DNA from 3 places in the Nesterenkonia sp. CL21 genome. Region 3 is predicted to be linked to each of the others. Evidence: riboswitches for the same ligand, from Rfam matches in the RefSeq annotation. Region 3 holds a riboswitch; each other region holds the start of a gene.

What was found. Region 3 has a riboswitch for thiamine pyrophosphate ahead of thiD (bifunctional hydroxymethylpyrimidine kinase/phosphomethylpyrimidine kinase). Riboswitches for the same ligand answer to the same signal wherever they lie in the genome.
Region 1: another riboswitch for thiamine pyrophosphate. It lies ahead of Q7C18_RS09580 (3-oxoacyl-ACP reductase); the one in region 3 lies ahead of thiD (bifunctional hydroxymethylpyrimidine kinase/phosphomethylpyrimidine kinase).
Region 2: another riboswitch for thiamine pyrophosphate. It lies ahead of thiO (glycine oxidase ThiO); the one in region 3 lies ahead of thiD (bifunctional hydroxymethylpyrimidine kinase/phosphomethylpyrimidine kinase).

What each region holds. Positions count from the first base shown of each region.
Region 1 covers NZ_JAUTWR010000005.1:99,921-103,182, reverse strand. Annotated here, with positions in the region: gene Q7C18_RS09585 (LLM class flavin-dependent oxidoreductase) at 1-908, opposite strand, end outside; gene Q7C18_RS09580 (3-oxoacyl-ACP reductase) at 911-1,759, opposite strand; TPP riboswitch at 1,852-1,947, opposite strand; gene Q7C18_RS09575 (hypothetical protein) at 2,040-2,564, shown strand; gene Q7C18_RS09570 (carbon-nitrogen hydrolase family protein) at 2,701-3,262, opposite strand, start outside.
Region 2 covers NZ_JAUTWR010000007.1:176,113-179,374, reverse strand. Annotated here, with positions in the region: gene Q7C18_RS11815 (sugar ABC transporter permease) at 1-244, shown strand, start outside; gene Q7C18_RS11810 (carbohydrate ABC transporter permease) at 241-1,113, shown strand; TPP riboswitch at 1,129-1,235, shown strand; gene thiO (glycine oxidase ThiO) at 1,225-2,469, shown strand; gene thiS (sulfur carrier protein ThiS) at 2,475-2,714, shown strand; gene Q7C18_RS11795 (thiazole synthase) at 2,719-3,262, shown strand, end outside.
Region 3 covers NZ_JAUTWR010000001.1:816,740-820,001, forward strand. Annotated here, with positions in the region: gene Q7C18_RS03660 (response regulator) at 1-280, shown strand, start outside; gene chrA (chromate efflux transporter) at 386-1,627, shown strand; TPP riboswitch at 1,704-1,808, shown strand; gene thiD (bifunctional hydroxymethylpyrimidine kinase/phosphomethylpyrimidine kinase) at 1,798-2,676, shown strand; gene Q7C18_RS03675 (GTP pyrophosphokinase family protein) at 2,755-3,262, opposite strand, start outside.

The sequences.
Region 1 (3,262 bases), on a different contig from region 3:
AGCTGGCGCAGTGAGGCCTCGGTGGGCAGCAGTGCATCCAATGCGGCCTGCTGGGCGCGGGCCTCCGCCATGGTGGAGCCCACATAGGTGACCAGTCCGGGCATGATCGCCGTGCCCTGGGGGTCGCGGCCTGCGGCGGCGAGCCGGCGTCGGATGTCAGTGCTGTACTCACGCGCGGCCTCGGCGTCATAGGCGACCGCGTAGATCGCCTCCGCATGGCGGGAGGCCAGGTCTCGACCCTGGTCCGAAGCCCCGGCCTGGAAGAGCACCGGCCGGCCCTGCGGCGGCCGCGGGACGTTGAGCGGCCCGGCCACCTGAAAGTGCTCTCCCTGATGATCGATGGGAGTGATCAGGCCGCCGTCGGCGTATCGCCCGTCTCGATCGTGGAGCAGGGACTCCTGCGGCCAGGAGTCCCAGAGCCGAGTGACGGCGTCGATGAACTCCTCAGCCCGTCCGTAGCGTTCGGCATGAGCGGGCATGGACGGATAGGAGTGGTTCTGCGCCTCGGCGTCGAACATGGAGGTCACCACGTTCCAGCCGATGCGCCCGCCGCTGATGTGGTCCAGGCTGGCCAGCAGCCGGGCGGCGTGGAACGGGGTCCAGAAGGTCGAAGACACGGTGCTGACCAGCCCGATCCGCTCGGTGTGCTGACTCATCGCCGACAGCAGCGTCAGCGGCTCCAGGAACCAGGTGGGCCCGTCCTCGACGGCGCCGATGCCCAGCGAGTGGCCGTCGGCGAAGAACACGGCGTCGAGCTTTCCGCGCTCGGCGAGGCGTGCCAGCTCGATGTAGTGCTCGACGTCGCCGAGCCGCTCCACCGCAGAGTCCGGTGCGCGCCAGGCGGCCTTGTGGTGCCCGACGCCGAAGAGGAACAGGTTCAGCTTGACCTCCGGTGCGACCGCTCCCATGCTCAGCCCTTCACCAGCCCGCCGTCGACGATCAGATTCTGCCCCGTCACCCCGCGCGACCACGGGGAGGCGAAGAACAGGGCGGCGTCAGCCAGCTGCTCCGGGATGGTGACCTTGCGCAGCGGGGTGCCCGCGGCGATGGCGTCGAAGACCTCCTCCGGGGTGGCGGCGGAGGCGTCGGTGGTGCGCAGCAGCCCACCGGAGACCATGTTGACGGTGATGCCGTCGGGGCCGAGGTCGTCGGCGAAGGTGCGGGTCAGCGAGAGCAGCGCAGCCTTGGCCGCGGTGTAGTCGTGGTACGGCACCACCGGGTGCTGGAAGAGGTTGGTGCCGATGGTGATGACCCTGCCCTGGCCGACCTCGCGCATCCCGGGCAGGGCCGCCTGGATGAGGTTCAGCGGGCCGGTCACCGAACCGGCGAACTGCGCCTCGAACTCCTCGGCGGTGATCTCGTGGGCCTTGGAGCGGGCATCGCCGGTGAAGGCGAAGTCCACCAGAGCGTTGTTCACCACCGTGGTCACCGGTCGTCCGAAGTGCTCGCGCGCGGTGCTGATCAAGCTGCGGACCTGCTCCGCGTCGCGGACGTCGGCCTGCACCGCGAGCGCCTGCTCGGGGTGGGCGGCGGCGATCTCGTCGGCGGCGGACTGCGAGGAGTGGTAGTTGACCACCACGCGGGCGCCTTCGCGCAGGAACGCGGCGGTCAGGGCCGCGCCCAGGCCGCGGGCGCCGCCGGTGACGACGACGACCTGCTCGCTCAGGGGCAGGGCGCCGTCGTGGGGGCCGGCGGCGGATTCGGTGGTGGACGCGGTGCTGGTGGGTGCGGCGTCGTTGAGTGCCGTGTCGGTGCTCATGGTTGCCTCTCGTCTCGAGGCGAAGGCGGCCCGCGGGCGATGCGCACTGGACACCGATGGAGGTCACCGGGTCTGGCGCCGTGCGGATCAGCGCCGCACATGCCGGACAATCCCTTCGCCAGTGCTAACTGGATCAGGTTCGACGGGTGTCATCTCAGCCGCAGTGCGCGGCACCCCGTGTCACAGCCTTCATCTCATCACATGGCGGGCGTCACAGCCAGTCGGTGTGCGGCTGACCCGCCTGAGGTACGGTGAGAGAGATCTGACCTGGAGTTTTGCCATGCCCACGCCACACACCGCTCTCCAGCTCGCCTGGCGGAGCGCCGCCTACCCCGCCGCCCTCGTCAGTGCGATCGGAGCTTTGTGGGTGCTCGCGAGCGTCCTGACGGACCTCGACGCCACCGGGGCGGGCTTCGCGGGAGCGATCGGCTGGGTGCCGGTGCTCATCACCGCGCCGACGGTCGTCGCGGCGGTCGCGGGCATGGTCCTGACGCTGCTGCTGTTCCCGGCGCTGCGCCGGGCCGCCCCTGGCCGCGCCGCGGGGACGGCCGGTGTCGCCTCCGCGGCGGCGGCCGGGCTGGCCCGCGCCGTCGTCGTCTCCTTGAAGGTCACGATCGCGCTCGCCGGGCTGGCCGCCGTCGTCGGGCTCCTGGCTGGGCCCGCACTGGAGATGACGCGACTTCAGGGCGCCTGGATGGTGCCCTGGCTGGTGACCAGCCTGTCCTTCCCGTTGGTGACGTTCGTGGCCTGGGCACGCCTTCTGCTCCAGAGCAGGGGCAGGACTTCGGCTCCTCCACGGCCCTGACCCCTCGCACTGTCCCCCCCCTTTCAGGGACGCATCGCCTTCGTGAAGCGGGGCGCGCCAGCTGACGCCCTCACCCCTGGAGGGGGGACAGGGATGCCGCGAGCCGGCTCAGGGCAGGAGCACAGGGCAGGAACCCTCAGCCCTGCGGGATCTCCCGGGCGTTGGCCAGCACCGGCAGCTTCTCCCGGGCGGCGGCCACGACGTCGGCGTCGAGGTCGGCGACCAGCAGCTCCGGGGCCTCGCCGGCCTCGGCGAGCACCTCCCCGGTGGGCGAGACGATCATGGAGCGCCCCACCCCGGTGGGCGCCCCCTCCACCGCCTCGACCCCGGCCGCTGCGGGCAGGCCCTGACCGCACGCGATCACGTACTGGGTGGAGTCCAGCGCCCGGGCGCGGGCCAGCAGCCGCCACTGGTCCACCTTCCCGGGTCCGGCACCCCAGGACGCCGGCAGGATGGTGGCCAGCGCTCCGGCCCGGGCGTGGGCGGTGAACAGGCTCGGGAATCGGATGTCGTAACAGGTCGCCAGGCCGAGGAGCTCACCGTCGAGAGTGAACCGCGCCGGCTCCTCACCGGGGGCCACGGTCTTGGACTCCTGGAAGCCGAAGGCGTCATAGAGATGGATCTTGTCGTAGGTGGCCAGCACGCCCTCGCCGTCCACCGCCAGCAGCGTATTGGTCACCCGCGCGCGGCCCTGCTCC
Region 2 (3,262 bases), on a different contig from region 3:
CGCTGTCGCGACCAACCTCATGCTCATCACGTTGCAGACGCTGTCGGTGTTCGGCCTGATCTTCATCATGACCGGTGGAGGACCAGCCCAACAGAGCCAGACCCTGCCGCTGTACATGTACGAGCAGGCCTTCTCCTACGGCCAGCTCGGCTACGGGACCGCGGTGGCCCTCCTGCTCCTGATGATCGGGGCGATCGCTTCGATCCTGTATCTGCGGCTGCTTCCCGAGGAGGACAAACGATGACCACCACCGCGCGGCATGACGTGCCGGTCTCCCGGGCTGGGCGAGGTCGGCGAGCACGGACCGCCGAGGCCGTGTCCACGGTGGTCATGATCTTCCTGGGCGCCGTCTTCCTCATCCCGCTGCTCTGGGTGGTGCTGGCGGCCTTCAACACCGATGCCTCGCTGGCGGTGGCCTGGCCGGAGACCTGGAGCCTGGGCAACTTCTCGGCCATCTGGAACGCCGAGACCACCTTCCGACCGATCGCGAACTCGCTCATCCTCTGCGGCGGGGCGACGCTCGTGACGATGACGGCGGCGGTGCTGTGCGCCTACCCGATCTCTCGGTACCGGTTCCGGGGAAAGCGGCCCCTGCTGCTGACGATCATCTTCTCCACCGGGCTACCCATCACCGCGATCATGATTCCCGTCTACTCGCTCTTCGTGCAGATCAACCTCATCGACTCGATGGCCGGGGCGATCCTGTTCCTGGGCGCCTCGTCGCTGCCCTATGCCATCTTTCTGACCAAGGGCTTCATGGACTCAGTGCCGCTCGAGATCGAAGAAAGCGCGTGGACGGAAGGGGCCGGCGTCTATCGGACCCTGTGGGCTGTGGTGATGCCCCTGATGCGTTCAGGGCTCGGAGTGGCCACGCTGTTCACCTTCGTGATGATGTGGGGAAACTTCTTCGTCCCGTTCATGCTGCTGCTCAGTCCGGACAACCTGCCGGCAGCGGTCACCCTCTACACCTTCTCCTCCCAGTACGGCCAGGTCGCCTATGGGCAGCTGGCCGCGTTCTCGCTGTTCTACTCCCTGCCGGTCATCGTGCTGTATCTGTTCGTGGGGAGGAGCCTCGGCACCGGATTCATCGCTGCGGGCGGCGTGAAGGGCTGACCCCCTAGAATGGAACCGGAATTCCGTGGGAGCCCGGGCAGGCCGGGCTGAGAGGGCGAAGCCGCCGACCACTCGGACTCGATGCGGGTCATGCCGCCGTGAGGAGGAGATGTGGGCGTCACCGTCGTGGGAGCAGGAGTCGTCGGTCTGCTCTCGGCGTGGGAGCTGCGCCGGCAGGGGCACCGGGTCACGGTGATCGCGCCGGACATCGCCCAGGGCGCCAGCTACGCGGCCGCCGGCATGCTCGCCCCCATCAGCGAGGTGCAGTACGGCCAGGACCGGCTCTACCCCCTCATGACCGCCTCTCGGGCGGAGTATCCAGCTTTCCTGGCCACGCTGGCCGCCGCCGTCGACGCCCCCACCGGGTGGCGGGAGAACGGCACGATCCTGCTGGCCGCCGATCGGTCCGACCGCGACGCTGTCGCCCGGCTGGTGGCCGTCCAGCAGGCCCACGGCATGGAGGTGGAGCCGCTGACCTCCTCGGCGCTGCGGCGTCGCGAGCCGGGCCTCGCGCCCGGGATCTCCAAGGGGTGGGACGTCCCCAGCGACCACCAGGTGGACCCCCGGCTGCTCGCGGACTGTGCGGTGCAGGCCCTGCAGGCGCCGCTGGACGGCGCGCGGTTCCCCGACGCCGGCCCGCCCGCCGATCTCATCCAAGCCCGCGTCACCGCCGTCCACGCCGACGGGCCGGGGCGCACCGGGGTCCGGCTCACCCTCGACGACGGCACCGAGCGCTCCGAGTGCTCCGAACTCACCGACGACAAGATCCTCCTGGTGCCGGGACTCGGCTACGCGGACATCGCCGGACTGCCCGAGCAGACGCCCCTGGATCTGCGGCCCGTCCACGGGGACGTGCTGCGCCTGAAGGTCCGCCCCGGGCAGCTATTGCCCGGGGAGCAGCACATCGTGAGCGCCACGGTCCGGGCCACGGTGGCCGGCCGCAGCGTCTACCTGGTGCCGCGGGCCGACGGCGGGCTCGTCGTCGGGGCCTCCTCCCGGGAAGACAGCCTGCCCGGCACCCACGCCGGCTCCGTGCAGGAGCTGCTCGACGACGCCGTCGCGGTGCTGCCGGGCGTCAAGGAGACGGAGCTGGTGGAGATCACCACCCGGGCCCGGCCGGGCACCCCGGATGACATCCCGTACCTGGGCCGCTGCGAGCAGGCGCCCGACGTCGTCGTCTCCACCGGCTATTCTCGACACGGCATCCTGCTGGCGCCGCTGGCCGCCCGGCTCGCGGCGGCCCTGCTGAGCGACGACGGCGAAGCGGCCCTGAGCGAGGAGGACCGCCGGATGCTGGCCCATATGAGCCCCACCCGCTCGCTGACCGCACCACAGATGACCCCCACAGGATTGTGAGAGACATGCTCACCGTGACCATCAACGAGGAAGACGTGAAGTTCGACGACGGCGCCACCGTCGTCGACGCCGTCGCCCACACCACCGGGCGTCAGCTGAACCCGGACGGCACCCCCGCCGACGGCGGCCGGCTGGGCGTGGCGGTGGCCATCAACGCCGCCGTGGTCCCGCGCAGCGCCTGGGCGTCCACCACGCTGAGCCACGGCGAGGAGCTCGAGATCGTCACCGCAGTGCAGGGCGGGTGAACGCATGACCGCACAGACCGCACAGACTGCGCCGACCACCCCGCCGCCCCTGCAGGTGGGCGACTACACCCTGGCCAACCGGCTCATCATGGGCACCGGCGGCATCACCGACCTGGAGGCCCTGGAGCGCGCGCTCATCGCCTCCGGCACCACGCTGACCACGGTGGCGATGCGCCGCTACAGCCCAGAGACCAAGACCAGCGTGTTCGCCATGCTGGAGCGCCTCGGCATCGACGTGCTGCCCAACACGGCCGGCTGCTACACCGTGAAGGACGCCGTGCTCACCGCCGAGCTGGCCCGTGAGGCCCTGGAGACGAACCTCATCAAGATCGAGGTCATCGCCGACGAGCACACTCTCCTGCCCGATGTCATCGAGACCTTGGAGGCCACCGAGCAGCTCGCCGACCGGGGCTTCATTCCCATGGTCTACACCACCGACGACCCGGCGGCCGCGGTGCGCCTGGAGCAGGCCGGGGCCGCCGCCGTCATGCCGCTGGGAGCCCCCATCGGCACCGGCCTGGGGATCCTGAACCCGCACAACATCGAGC
Region 3 (3,262 bases):
ACTCATGGAGCACGTGGCAGCGCTGCCGAGCCCTGCGAGCGGCCCCGACGACGGCGCCGGACTCGATCTCAGCGAGCTGACCGACCGCGAGCATGAGGTGCTGCGCGCGGTGGCGCAGGGCCTGACCAATGCCGAGATCGGTGCCACCCTGCATCTGAGCCCGGCCACGGCGCGCACCTACGTGAGTCGGATCCTGCACAAGCTCCATGCCCGAGACCGCACCGAGCTGGCCATCCTCGCCCATCGGGCGGGACTGGGGCCTCCCGAGCCCCGGGGCTGAACCTGATCCCGTGCCTGATCTCCGTGCCCGTGCCCGAGCCCGTGCCTGAGCCCTTACCTGCTGCGTTTCCCCGCCGTTCACCTGCTCACGTCAGTCTGGAGTCCTGTGACCCCTTCTTCACCGTCCCACGGCCCCGCCCGCGCTCATGACGGCAGTGTCCTCGAGGTCTTCCTCGTCTTCCTCCGTCTCGGGCTGACGTCCTTCGGCGGCCCGGTGGCTCACCTCGCCTACTTCCGCGAGGCCTTCGTGGAACGCCGTCGATGGCTCAGCGAGAAGGCGTATGCGGACCTCGTCGCCCTGTGCCAGTTCCTGCCCGGCCCGGCCTCCAGCCAGGTGGGCATGGCGCTGGGGCTCCAGCGGGCCGGCTGGGGCGGCATGGCCGCGGCCTGGTTCGCCTTCACGATGCCGTCGGTCGTCCTGCTGGTCGTCGTCGCCTACGGGGTCTCCGCCGTCGGTGACCTCTCCGACGCCGGGTGGATCCATGGGCTGAAGGCCGCGGCTGTGGCGGTCGTGGCCCACGCGGTGCTGGGGATGGCCCGGACGCTGACCCCGGACGCGGCCCGCGCCACCATCGCGGCGCTGGCGATGATCACCGTGGTGCTGGTCCCGCACCCGTTCATCCAGGTCGCTGCGATCGCCGCGTCAGGAGTGATCGGTCTGGTGTGGCTGCGGCCCGAGACCCCGCAGGCGCGGGAGGAGGATGCCTTCACCGTGGCCGTCTCCCGCCGTGTCGCCGCCGCCGCGCTGGTGCTCTTCGGGATCCTGCTGGTGGGCCTGCCGCTGCTGGTGGCCGCGGCCGGGTCAGCGGCCTGGCACGCAGCGGCCCAGCTGGTGGACCTGTTCTACCGGGCCGGCGCCCTCGTGTTCGGCGGTGGACACGTGGTCCTGCCGCTGCTGGAAGCCGAGACGGTCGGTTCGGGCCTCGTGGACCCTGAGGTCTTCCTCGCCGGCTACGGCGCGGCCCAGGCGGTGCCGGGGCCCCTGTTCACCTTCGCCGGATACCTGGGGGCCTCCACCACCTCCGGTCCCAGCGGCGTGGTGGGGGCGCTGATCGCGGTGGCGGCCATCTTCCTTCCCGCGGCACTGCTGGTGGTGGGCGCCCTGCCCTTCTGGGAAGCGCTGCGCGGCGCCCCGCTGGCCCGACGCGCACTGACCGGTGTCAACGCCGGGGTGGTCGGAATCCTCGCGGCCGCCCTGTATGACCCGGTCTTCACCGCCGGAGTCCTCGACGTCGGTCCGGGGGCCCTCGGGCTGGTCGTCGGGGCATTCATCGCGCTGAACAGCTGGAGGGTGCCGGCGTGGGCGGTCGTCCTCGTCGCCGGCGTGCTGGGGTGGCTTGTGCTGTGACGGGCCCACGCGCCGTCGAGAGGCGATCAGCCGGGAACGTGGGTGTGAGGGCGCCCACCGCGCTGGACTAGACTCGATCATCGGCACGGGGTGCCGCGTCCCCGCAGGGGACCTGGCTGAGACCACACCCGTTGAACCTGCACCTGATCATGCTCGCGAAGGGATGCCCGATGACCTCACCTGCCTCTGCACCGCGCCGCTCCCCGTCAGGCGTCCGGGAGATCCCCAACGTGCTGTCCATCGCCGGGACGGACCCCACCGGCGGGGCCGGCATCCAGGCGGACCTGAAGAGCTTCGCCGCCCACGGAGCCTACGGCATGGCGGTGGTCACCGCACTGGTGGCGCAGAACACCGAAGGTGTCCGTGACATCCACCTGCCGCCGGTGACGTTCCTTCGTGCGCAGCTGGACGCTGTCAGTGACGATGTCGCTCTCGATGCGGTCAAGGTCGGCATGCTCGGCACCGTGGAGGTCATCGAGACCGTCGCCCAGTGGTGGGACGGCCTGCCGGACCGGCCGTGGCTGGTGGTGGACCCGGTGATGGTCGCCACCTCGGGGGATCGGCTCCTCCAGGCGGATGCCGAGCAGGCGCTCATCGAGTTCCTGCACCGTGCGGACCTCATCACCCCGAACATCCCCGAGCTGGCTCTGCTGGCCGGGCAGGAGCCGGCCGCCGATGCAGCGACGCTGGTCCGGCAGGCGCGGAGCGTCGCCGACGCCCACGGCGTGGTGGTCCTGGCCAAGGGTGGACACTTCGACGACGACGAGGTCGAGGACATCCTGGTGCATCCGGCCGACGACGACGGCGCTCGCCCGGACGAGGGCCGGCACGTCTCCGAACGGGTGCGCACCACCAGCACCCACGGCACCGGCTGCTCGGTGTCCTCCGCACTGGCGGCGCTGCGGGCGCGAGGTCTCAGCTGGGATGAGGCCGTGCCCCAGGTTAAGGTGTGGATGACTGAGGCGCTGCGCGACACGCAGCGCCTCAACGTCGGGCACGGGCACGGGCCCATCCAGCACTTCGCCCAGCTGTGGGGGACGCAGGGCTGATCCGGACGCCGGACCGGCTCGCAGACGACGGACCCCCTGGGTGCCTGGACGCCGGCCGGTTGCCGCTCTGTGCGCGGCTCAGTTCTGCTGCGAGGAGGCCTGCTGTGCGATGTCCTCCCACTTCCACGCGGCGCTGGAGGCCTGTTCTCCGGGGAACTCGCTCTCGGGCACGTCCTCGTCGGGGAACCACGGTCCGGTGCGAGGGCGGTCGGCGGCGGCCGGCGTCGGACCGGTCGCGCCCTGCCCGGAGCTCGGCGCCTGTTCCTTCAGGGCGGTGACGCGATCCCGGATGTCCGCCATCTGGCGGTCCAGCGCGGCGGCCTTCTCGGCAGCGTCGCGCAGCTGGTCGTGGATGTCGTCAGGGACCTCACCGGAGTAGGTGTAGTAGATCTTGTGCTCCAGGGAGGCCCAGAAGTCCATCGCCACCGTGCGGATCTGCACCTCCACGTAGACGAACTCGGTCCGGTTGGAGAGGAACACCGGAACCTGCACGATCACGTGCAGGCTCTGATACCCGTTCGGCTTGGGGCTGCGGATGTAGTCCTTGACCTCCACCACGCGCAGGTCCGGCTGGCTGCACAGCATC